DNA from 2 places in the Cupriavidus sp. GW823-FHT07A04 genome. Region 1 is predicted to be linked to the other one. Evidence: predicted binding sites of a transcription regulator. Region 1 holds the regulator's gene; the other holds the start of a gene.

Evidence for each region. The regulator NrdR, encoded in region 1, represses ribonucleotide reductase genes. The targets are predictions, from matches to a motif close to CACNANATNTNGTG.
Region 2: AC1Q7Q_RS07490 (ribonucleoside-diphosphate reductase subunit alpha) is a predicted target of NrdR. The motif match lies at 1,732-1,745, and genes of this name have one in related genera.

The regions. Positions count from the first base shown of each region.
Region 1 covers NZ_JBXAHA010000011.1:228,961-232,364, reverse strand. Annotated here, with positions in the region: gene AC1Q7Q_RS20615 (PilW family protein) at 1-338, opposite strand, end outside; gene pilV (type IV pilus modification protein PilV) at 347-985, opposite strand; gene nrdR (transcriptional regulator NrdR) at 1,127-1,594, opposite strand; gene glyA (serine hydroxymethyltransferase) at 1,754-3,001, opposite strand; ZMP/ZTP riboswitch at 3,124-3,226, opposite strand; gene ybgC (tol-pal system-associated acyl-CoA thioesterase) at 3,388-3,404, shown strand, end outside.
Region 2 covers NZ_JBXAHA010000003.1:372,060-375,463, reverse strand. Annotated here, with positions in the region: gene AC1Q7Q_RS07500 (sigma-54-dependent transcriptional regulator) at 1-843, shown strand, start outside; gene ampD (1,6-anhydro-N-acetylmuramyl-L-alanine amidase AmpD) at 836-1,456, shown strand; gene AC1Q7Q_RS07490 (ribonucleoside-diphosphate reductase subunit alpha) at 1,959-3,404, shown strand, end outside.

The DNA of each region.
Region 1 (3,404 bases):
CCAGCATCGCAACCCAGCGTCTCGTTGTCCGAGGGAGTTGAGCAGTTGTCCAGTCCCATCAGCATCTGCGAGCTGATCTGCATTGAGCCACCATCGCTGGCCGGAGGCGTGTAGGCAATCTGACGCAACATTCGTGAAACGACGCCGATCGCGAACTGACCGCGCTCCTCGAGGTTGGCGCTGTCATTGATGCTGCTATAGGTGCTGCGGGTCAGTAGGTAAAAGGAAGTTGATGCAACCAGCACCAGCATGCCAAGCGTCAGTGCAACCATCAGTTCGACCATGGAGAAGCCTGAGCTTCGCCGGCGACGACGGGGTGGTTGTCCGGAGCCGGCCATGAGCGTTCTCAATTGCTGACTCCCGGGTTGGCCACAATAACGATTTGTGGCGTTGCCGAGCCGTCGGCGGCTTGCGTGTCTGGCATGGTTGTACCGGTCGCGACATCTACCCCCGGCTTGTCGGCGAATCGAGATACCCAGCCCATCTTGATGACGATCGGGCTATCGCTGGCTTGGCCCGTGCCGCCGGCCGTGGCGTTGCACGCCCAGGTGTAGCCTGCGGAGGTGGAATAGTTGCTGGAGTCCCGGCAGATTACTGCACGCCCACCCGGCAGGGCCGTCTGGACGCGTCGCGTCCATTCGGCCAAATCGAACGTGACCATGTTGGCTGCGCAAACCGGGCTGCCGGACGTGCATGGAGTGGTAAAGAAATTGGCGCCCGTCGGCACCGCCGGGGCGCCGGTGCTCGTGTCGAAGAAGTAGCTGCTGTTACTGGCGAGCATTTGCGCGCTGTTAGCCCGCATGCGGTCTGCCATATCGCTGGCGAGCTGCAGCGCCAGCGTGTCATAGGACGCTTGTTGGGAGAATCGGAATGATTTGATAAGAAGATTTGCCACGCCGAGCACGCCGATGGCGAGCACGACGATTGCCACCAATGCTTCGAGCATGGTGAAGCCGGCCGTCCCCCGACAGCTTGACTGACCCATCTTGACCCTCGTCCGAAAAGACTACGTTCTTTTGGCTTTGTTCTATTTTTTGTAACTGCAACCCAGGTGGAAATATAGATATAGGAATTGCCACCTAGGACCCAGTTTGGGAGGAATTAAACAACGTCCACGTTACTTTTTCTACTGCTTCCGTGGGGTAGACGCCGAAAACTCATCCAGCATGTCGCGGAATTCCGACACATCCTCAAAACTCCGATACACCGAAGCAAACCGGATATAAGCAATTTTGTCCAACCGGCGCAGCTCGCGCATGACCAGTTCCCCGACCTGGCTGCTGGGGATTTCCTTCTCGCCGAGGGCGAGCAGTTTTTCTTCGATGCGGGTGATGGAGGCGTCGATGGCTTCGGCCGAGACCGGGCGCTTGCGCAGGGCGAGGCGCATCGAGTCTTTCAGCTTGTCGCGGGTATAGTCCGCGCGAGAGCCGTTTTTCTTGACGATGGCGGGGAAGAACAGCTCGATCCGCTCATAGGTGGTGAAGCGGCGGTCGCAGGATTCACAGCGGCGGCGGCGGCGCACCGTATCGCCTTCTTCCGACATGCGCGTGTCCAGGACCTGGGTGTTGGAGTGAGCGCAAAAAGGGCATTTCATGCCTGACCACCTCGAAGTATGAGCCGGGGCGCGTGCCGCGCAGGCAGCGTTTTGTCATTCTGTGTCGCGCCGGGCCGGGTTGGCAAGGCCCGCCGCAGGCGCGGCGTGCGCCGCGGCGGGGCTGCCGGCCACCCGCGGGGGGGCGGGTGGCGCTGGGCTTTAGCCGTAGACCGGGAAACGCTTGGTCAGGGCTGCCACTTGCTCGCGTACGCGAGCGATGTTGGCCAGGTCGTGCGGGTTTTCCAGCACGTCGGCGACGAGGTTGGCCACCAGGCGGGCTTCTTCTTCCTTGAAGCCGCGGGTGGTCATGGCCGGCGAGCCCAGGCGGATGCCCGAGGTGACGAACGGCTTTTCCGGGTCGTTGGGGATGGCGTTCTTGTTGACGGTGATGTGTGCTTCGCCCAGGACCTTTTCAGCTTCCTTGCCGGTGATCTGCATCGCGCGCAGGTCGACCAGCATGACGTGGCTTTCGGTGCGGCCGGAGACGATGCGCAGGCCGCGCTCGATCAGGGTTTCGGCCAACACGCGGGCGTTCTTGACCACTTGCTGCTGGTAGGTCTTGAACTCGGGCGACAGGGCTTCCTTGAACGCGACTGCCTTGCCGGCGATCACGTGCATCAGGGGGCCGCCCTGGATGCCGGGGAAGATGGCCGAGTTGATGGCCTTCTCATGCTCGGCCTTCATCAGGATCACGCCACCGCGCGGGCCGCGCAGGCTCTTGTGGGTGGTGGTGGTGACGAAGTCGGCGTGCGGCACCGGGTTGGGGTACTCGCCGGCGGCGATCAGGCCGGCGTAGTGGGCCATGTCGACCATGAACAGGGCGCCGATGGACTTGGCTACCTTGGAGATGCGTTCGAAGTCGATGCGCAGGGCGAAGGCCGAGGCGCCGGCGATGATCAGCTTGGGCTTCTTTTCCTGCGCCAGCTTTTCCAGTGCGTCGTAGTCGATGTCTTCGTTGGCGTCCAGGCCGTAGCTGACCACGTTGAACCATTTGCCGCTCATGTTGAGCGCCATGCCGTGGGTCAGGTGGCCGCCTTCGGCCAGGCTCATGCCCATGATGGTGTCACCCGGCTTCAGGGCGGCGAAGAACACGCCCTGGTTGGCCTGCGAGCCGGAATTGGGCTGCACGTTGGCGGCTTCGGCGCCGAACAGTTGCTTGACGCGGTCGATGGCCAGCTGCTCCACGACGTCGACGTACTCGCAGCCACCGTAGTAGCGCTTGCCGGGATAGCCTTCGGCGTACTTGTTGGTCAGTTGCGAGCCTTGCGCGGCCATCACGGCCGGCGAGGTGTAGTTTTCCGAGGCGATCAGCTCGATGTGCTCTTCCTGGCGCTGGTCTTCCTTCTGGATGGCGGCAAAAAGCTCGGGGTCGATCTGGTCGATCGTATAGCGGCTGCGTTCGAACATGGCGAAAACTCGTCTGAAAAAAGGGGAATTCCGAATGGCTTCGGGGTAGGGCGCGCGGGGAAGGCACAGGCGACCGGCGCTGGACGCGTTAGCTATCCGGCGCAGGGCGCACCCTGCTTCCCATTCGCTGCCCAGGCGAGCGGCAGGCGCTTGAAACATCGCGCCAGAGAACTTTGCGCTTCCTCGTGGTAGTGCCCACTGACTTCGCCAGTCGCGCAAGATGGAATGGTTGGCGGCAGTTTAACGCGAGGCGCTGGCCCGCTGCAAGACGGTGCTGCGGGGCCAAAGACCGAAAGTCAATGCCTTGTCCGTCAGGTAATGTAATTGTTGTAATGTCGGACAAGGGTTTACACCGGGTCGGGCTGGCTGCCGTTACAATCGCGGCCATGAGCAACAATGTGTG
Region 2 (3,404 bases), on a different contig from region 1:
GCGAGCCGCGAGGAGAGCGTGGACGTGCGGGTGCTGTGTGCCAGCCACAAGGATCTTTCCGCGATGGTCGCCTCCGGCCAGTTCCGCCAGGACCTGTTCTACCGCCTCAACGTGCTGGCGCTGCGCATGCCCACGCTGCGCGAGCGGCGCGAGGATATCCCGGTGCTGGCCAGCGCCATCCTGGAACACCTGGCGGTGCGCTATGGCGATCCCCATCCCAAGCGGCTGGCGGTGGCCGCGCTGCAGCGGCTGTCCGACTATGCGTTCCCGGGCAATGTGCGCGAGCTGGAGAACCTGCTCGAGCGCGCCTATGCCTTCGCCGAGGGCAATACCATCGAGGTGGACGACCTGGGCCAGTTGGACGCGGGCATGGGCCATACGGCCATGCCACGCCCGCCCGCGCCGCACGCCTACCTGGCTTCGGCGGCTGCGCCGGCTGGCGCGCCGGCGGCGTCCGGCTTGCGGCCCGACACCATGCAGGAGCTTGCGTACGATGCGCGGGCCGACTCCCGGGGCGGCGCGCAGCCCGATCTGTTTGCGCAACCTGCGGCGTCTCGCGCCGCGGAGGCGGCCGCAGACGCTTGCCGTGCCACCTTCCCGATCGACCTGCCCGGCCGGCTCGAAGCGCTCGAGCGCGACCTGATCCTACAGGCGCTGCAGCAGACCGGCTTCAACCGGACAGCCGCCGCGCCGCTGCTGGGCCTGAGCTTTCGCCAGCTGCGCTACCGCATCCAGCAGCTTGGCATCCGCGAGGGCCGCGACGACCCGGCCGACGGTGCCGCCGAAACCAGAGAAGCGCTGCGCGACGGGCTGTTGGCGGCGGATGGAGATCGCGATGCCTGACCACGACCCGGCCGCCAAGTTCGCGCCCAACTCGCCATTCGTCCCCGACCCGGCGGGCTGGGTGCCCGCCGCGCGCCACGTGCCGTCCCCCAATTTCGACGCCCGGCCCGCGCACACGCCGGTGGACCTGGTGGTGATCCACAACATCAGCCTGCCGCCCGGGCAGTTCGGCAGCGGCGATATCGAAGCCTTTTTCCTGAACCGTCTCGACCCGTCCCGCCATCCGTTTTTCGAGACGATCCATCAAGTGCGGGTGTCGGCGCATTTTTTGGTGACGCGAGGGGGCGAGTTGGTCCAGTTCGTGTCTTGCCTGGACCGCGCCTGGCACGCAGGCCAGTCCGAATTCTTCGGCCGGCCCCGTTGCAACGACTTCTCCATCGGCATCGAGGTCGAAGGCAGCGACGACCAGCCGTTCACGTTGGCCCAATACCACACCACCGCAGCGCTGGTGCGTGCCCTGCTAGGCGCTTATCCGGTGCGGGCCGTGGCGGGGCATAGCGATATCGCGCCAGGGCGCAAGACGGATCCGGGACCACATTTCGACTGGGCGGGTTTTGCCGCCGCAGCCGGCGTGGCGCCCGCACAACTGCCTTACCGCAAAGAACAGCCCTGAGGCAAGGGCTGCAAGCGAGGTCTAGGGGATAGCCGCAATCTGGGGAAAACCCTGATAAAGTCCGCGCCTATCGAAGAGGTCAGGTCAATCAAAAAAATTTCGCGTCACGGTGCGGTAACGAACCGTCGGGCGGATTCCCTTGCGTCTCTTGGGCTAGCGGGTATGGCGCAGCGCCGCATGCCATGCCGGCACTGGAATTCGCGCCAAAAAGGCGCTTGTCAAGACTGGTGAATCCGCCCCGTTTCACTATACTTAGTCCAGTTTTTCGCATCGACCACTAGATCTAGTGGTGCTTTCGGGGAGCCGGCCTAGGTGTGCAGTTACCGCCGCAGCAATGACTGCGGTCCACCGAAGGGCCGGCGCATCACAAGAGTTCCAGCAGAATCCAGCAATAGCAGCGCGCCCTCCCGGGTAAGACCGGCCGGCGTGTCAGAGCCTTTTTGCGCATTTTGCCCGGGACTCTTTGTCACTCATAAAACACGGGTCAGAACAGGAGTTCCTCATGCAGACAGCCCAGAACGAACTTTCCACCGGCGCCGCCGCCGCCGGTGCAGCAGCGAACGCGCAGTCGAGCCCCGCTACTGCCGCCGCTGGCAGCTACCAGGACTACAAGATCATCCGACGTAACGGCGCCGTCGTGGCGTTCGAGCCGAGCAAGATCTCGGTAGCGGTGACCAAGGCCTTTCTCGCCGTCAACGGCGGGCAGGGCGCCGCTTCGGCGCGCGTGCGCGAAGTGGTCGAGCAAGTGACCCAGAACGTGGTCCGCGCGCTGCTGCGCAGCCGCCCTAACGGCGGCACCTTCCATATCGAAGACGTGCAGGATCACGTCGAGCTTGCGCTGATGCGCTCGGGCGAGCATGAAGTGGCCCGCGCCTACGTGCTGTACCGCGAAAAGCGCACCCAGGAACGCGCCCAGGCAAACGCCCAGGCGGTGGCCCGCGTGCAGGAAGGCGGCGCCACGTTCAACGTGACCGATGCGGGCGTGGCCCGCGTGCTGGACCTGGGCGCGCTGCATGGCCTGATCGACAACGCCTGCTCGGGCCTTGGCGATGCCGTCAGCGCCGAGCCGATCCTCAAGGAAACGCTGAAGAACCTGTACGACGGCGTGCCGATGACCCAGGTCTACGACTCCGCCATCCTGGCCGCGCGTACCCTGATCGAGAAGGACCCGGCCTACAGCCAGGTCACCGCACGTATCCTGCTGCACACCATCCGCAAGGAAATCCTGGGCGCCGAAGTGACCCAGACCGAGATGGTGTCGCGCTACGCCGACTACTTCCCCAAGTTCATCGCGCGCGGCATCGAAGCCGAGCTGCTGGACGAGAAGCTGGCCACCTATGACCTGGCCCGCCTGGGCGCGGCGCTGGACGCCCAGCGCGACTTCCAGTTCAACTACCTGGGCCTGCAGACCCTGTACGACCGCTACTTCCTGCACATCGACGAGACCCGCATCGAAATGCCGCAGGCATTCTTCATGCGCGTGGCGATGGGCCTGGCGCTGGGCGAGAAGGACCGCGAAGCCCGTGCCATCGAGTTCTACCAGCTGCTGTCGTCGTTCGACTTCATGTCGTCCACGCCGACCCTGTTCAACTCGGGCACCCGCCGCTCGCAGCTGTCGTCGTGCTACCTGACCACCGTGTCGGACGACCTGGAAGGCATCTACGAGGCGCTGAAGGAAAACGCGCTGCTGTCGAAGTTCGCCGGCGGTCTCGGCAACGACTGGACCAATGTGCGCGCCCTCGGCTCGCACATCAAGGGCACCAACGGCAAGTCGCAAGGCGTGGTGCCGTTCCTGAAGGTGGTGAACGACACCGCCGTGGCGGTCAACCAGGGCGGCAAGCGCAAGGGCGCGGTCTGCGCCTACCTGGAAACCTGGCACCTGGACATCGAGGAATTCCTCGAGCTGCGCAAGAATACCGGCGACGATCGCCGCCGCACCCACGACATG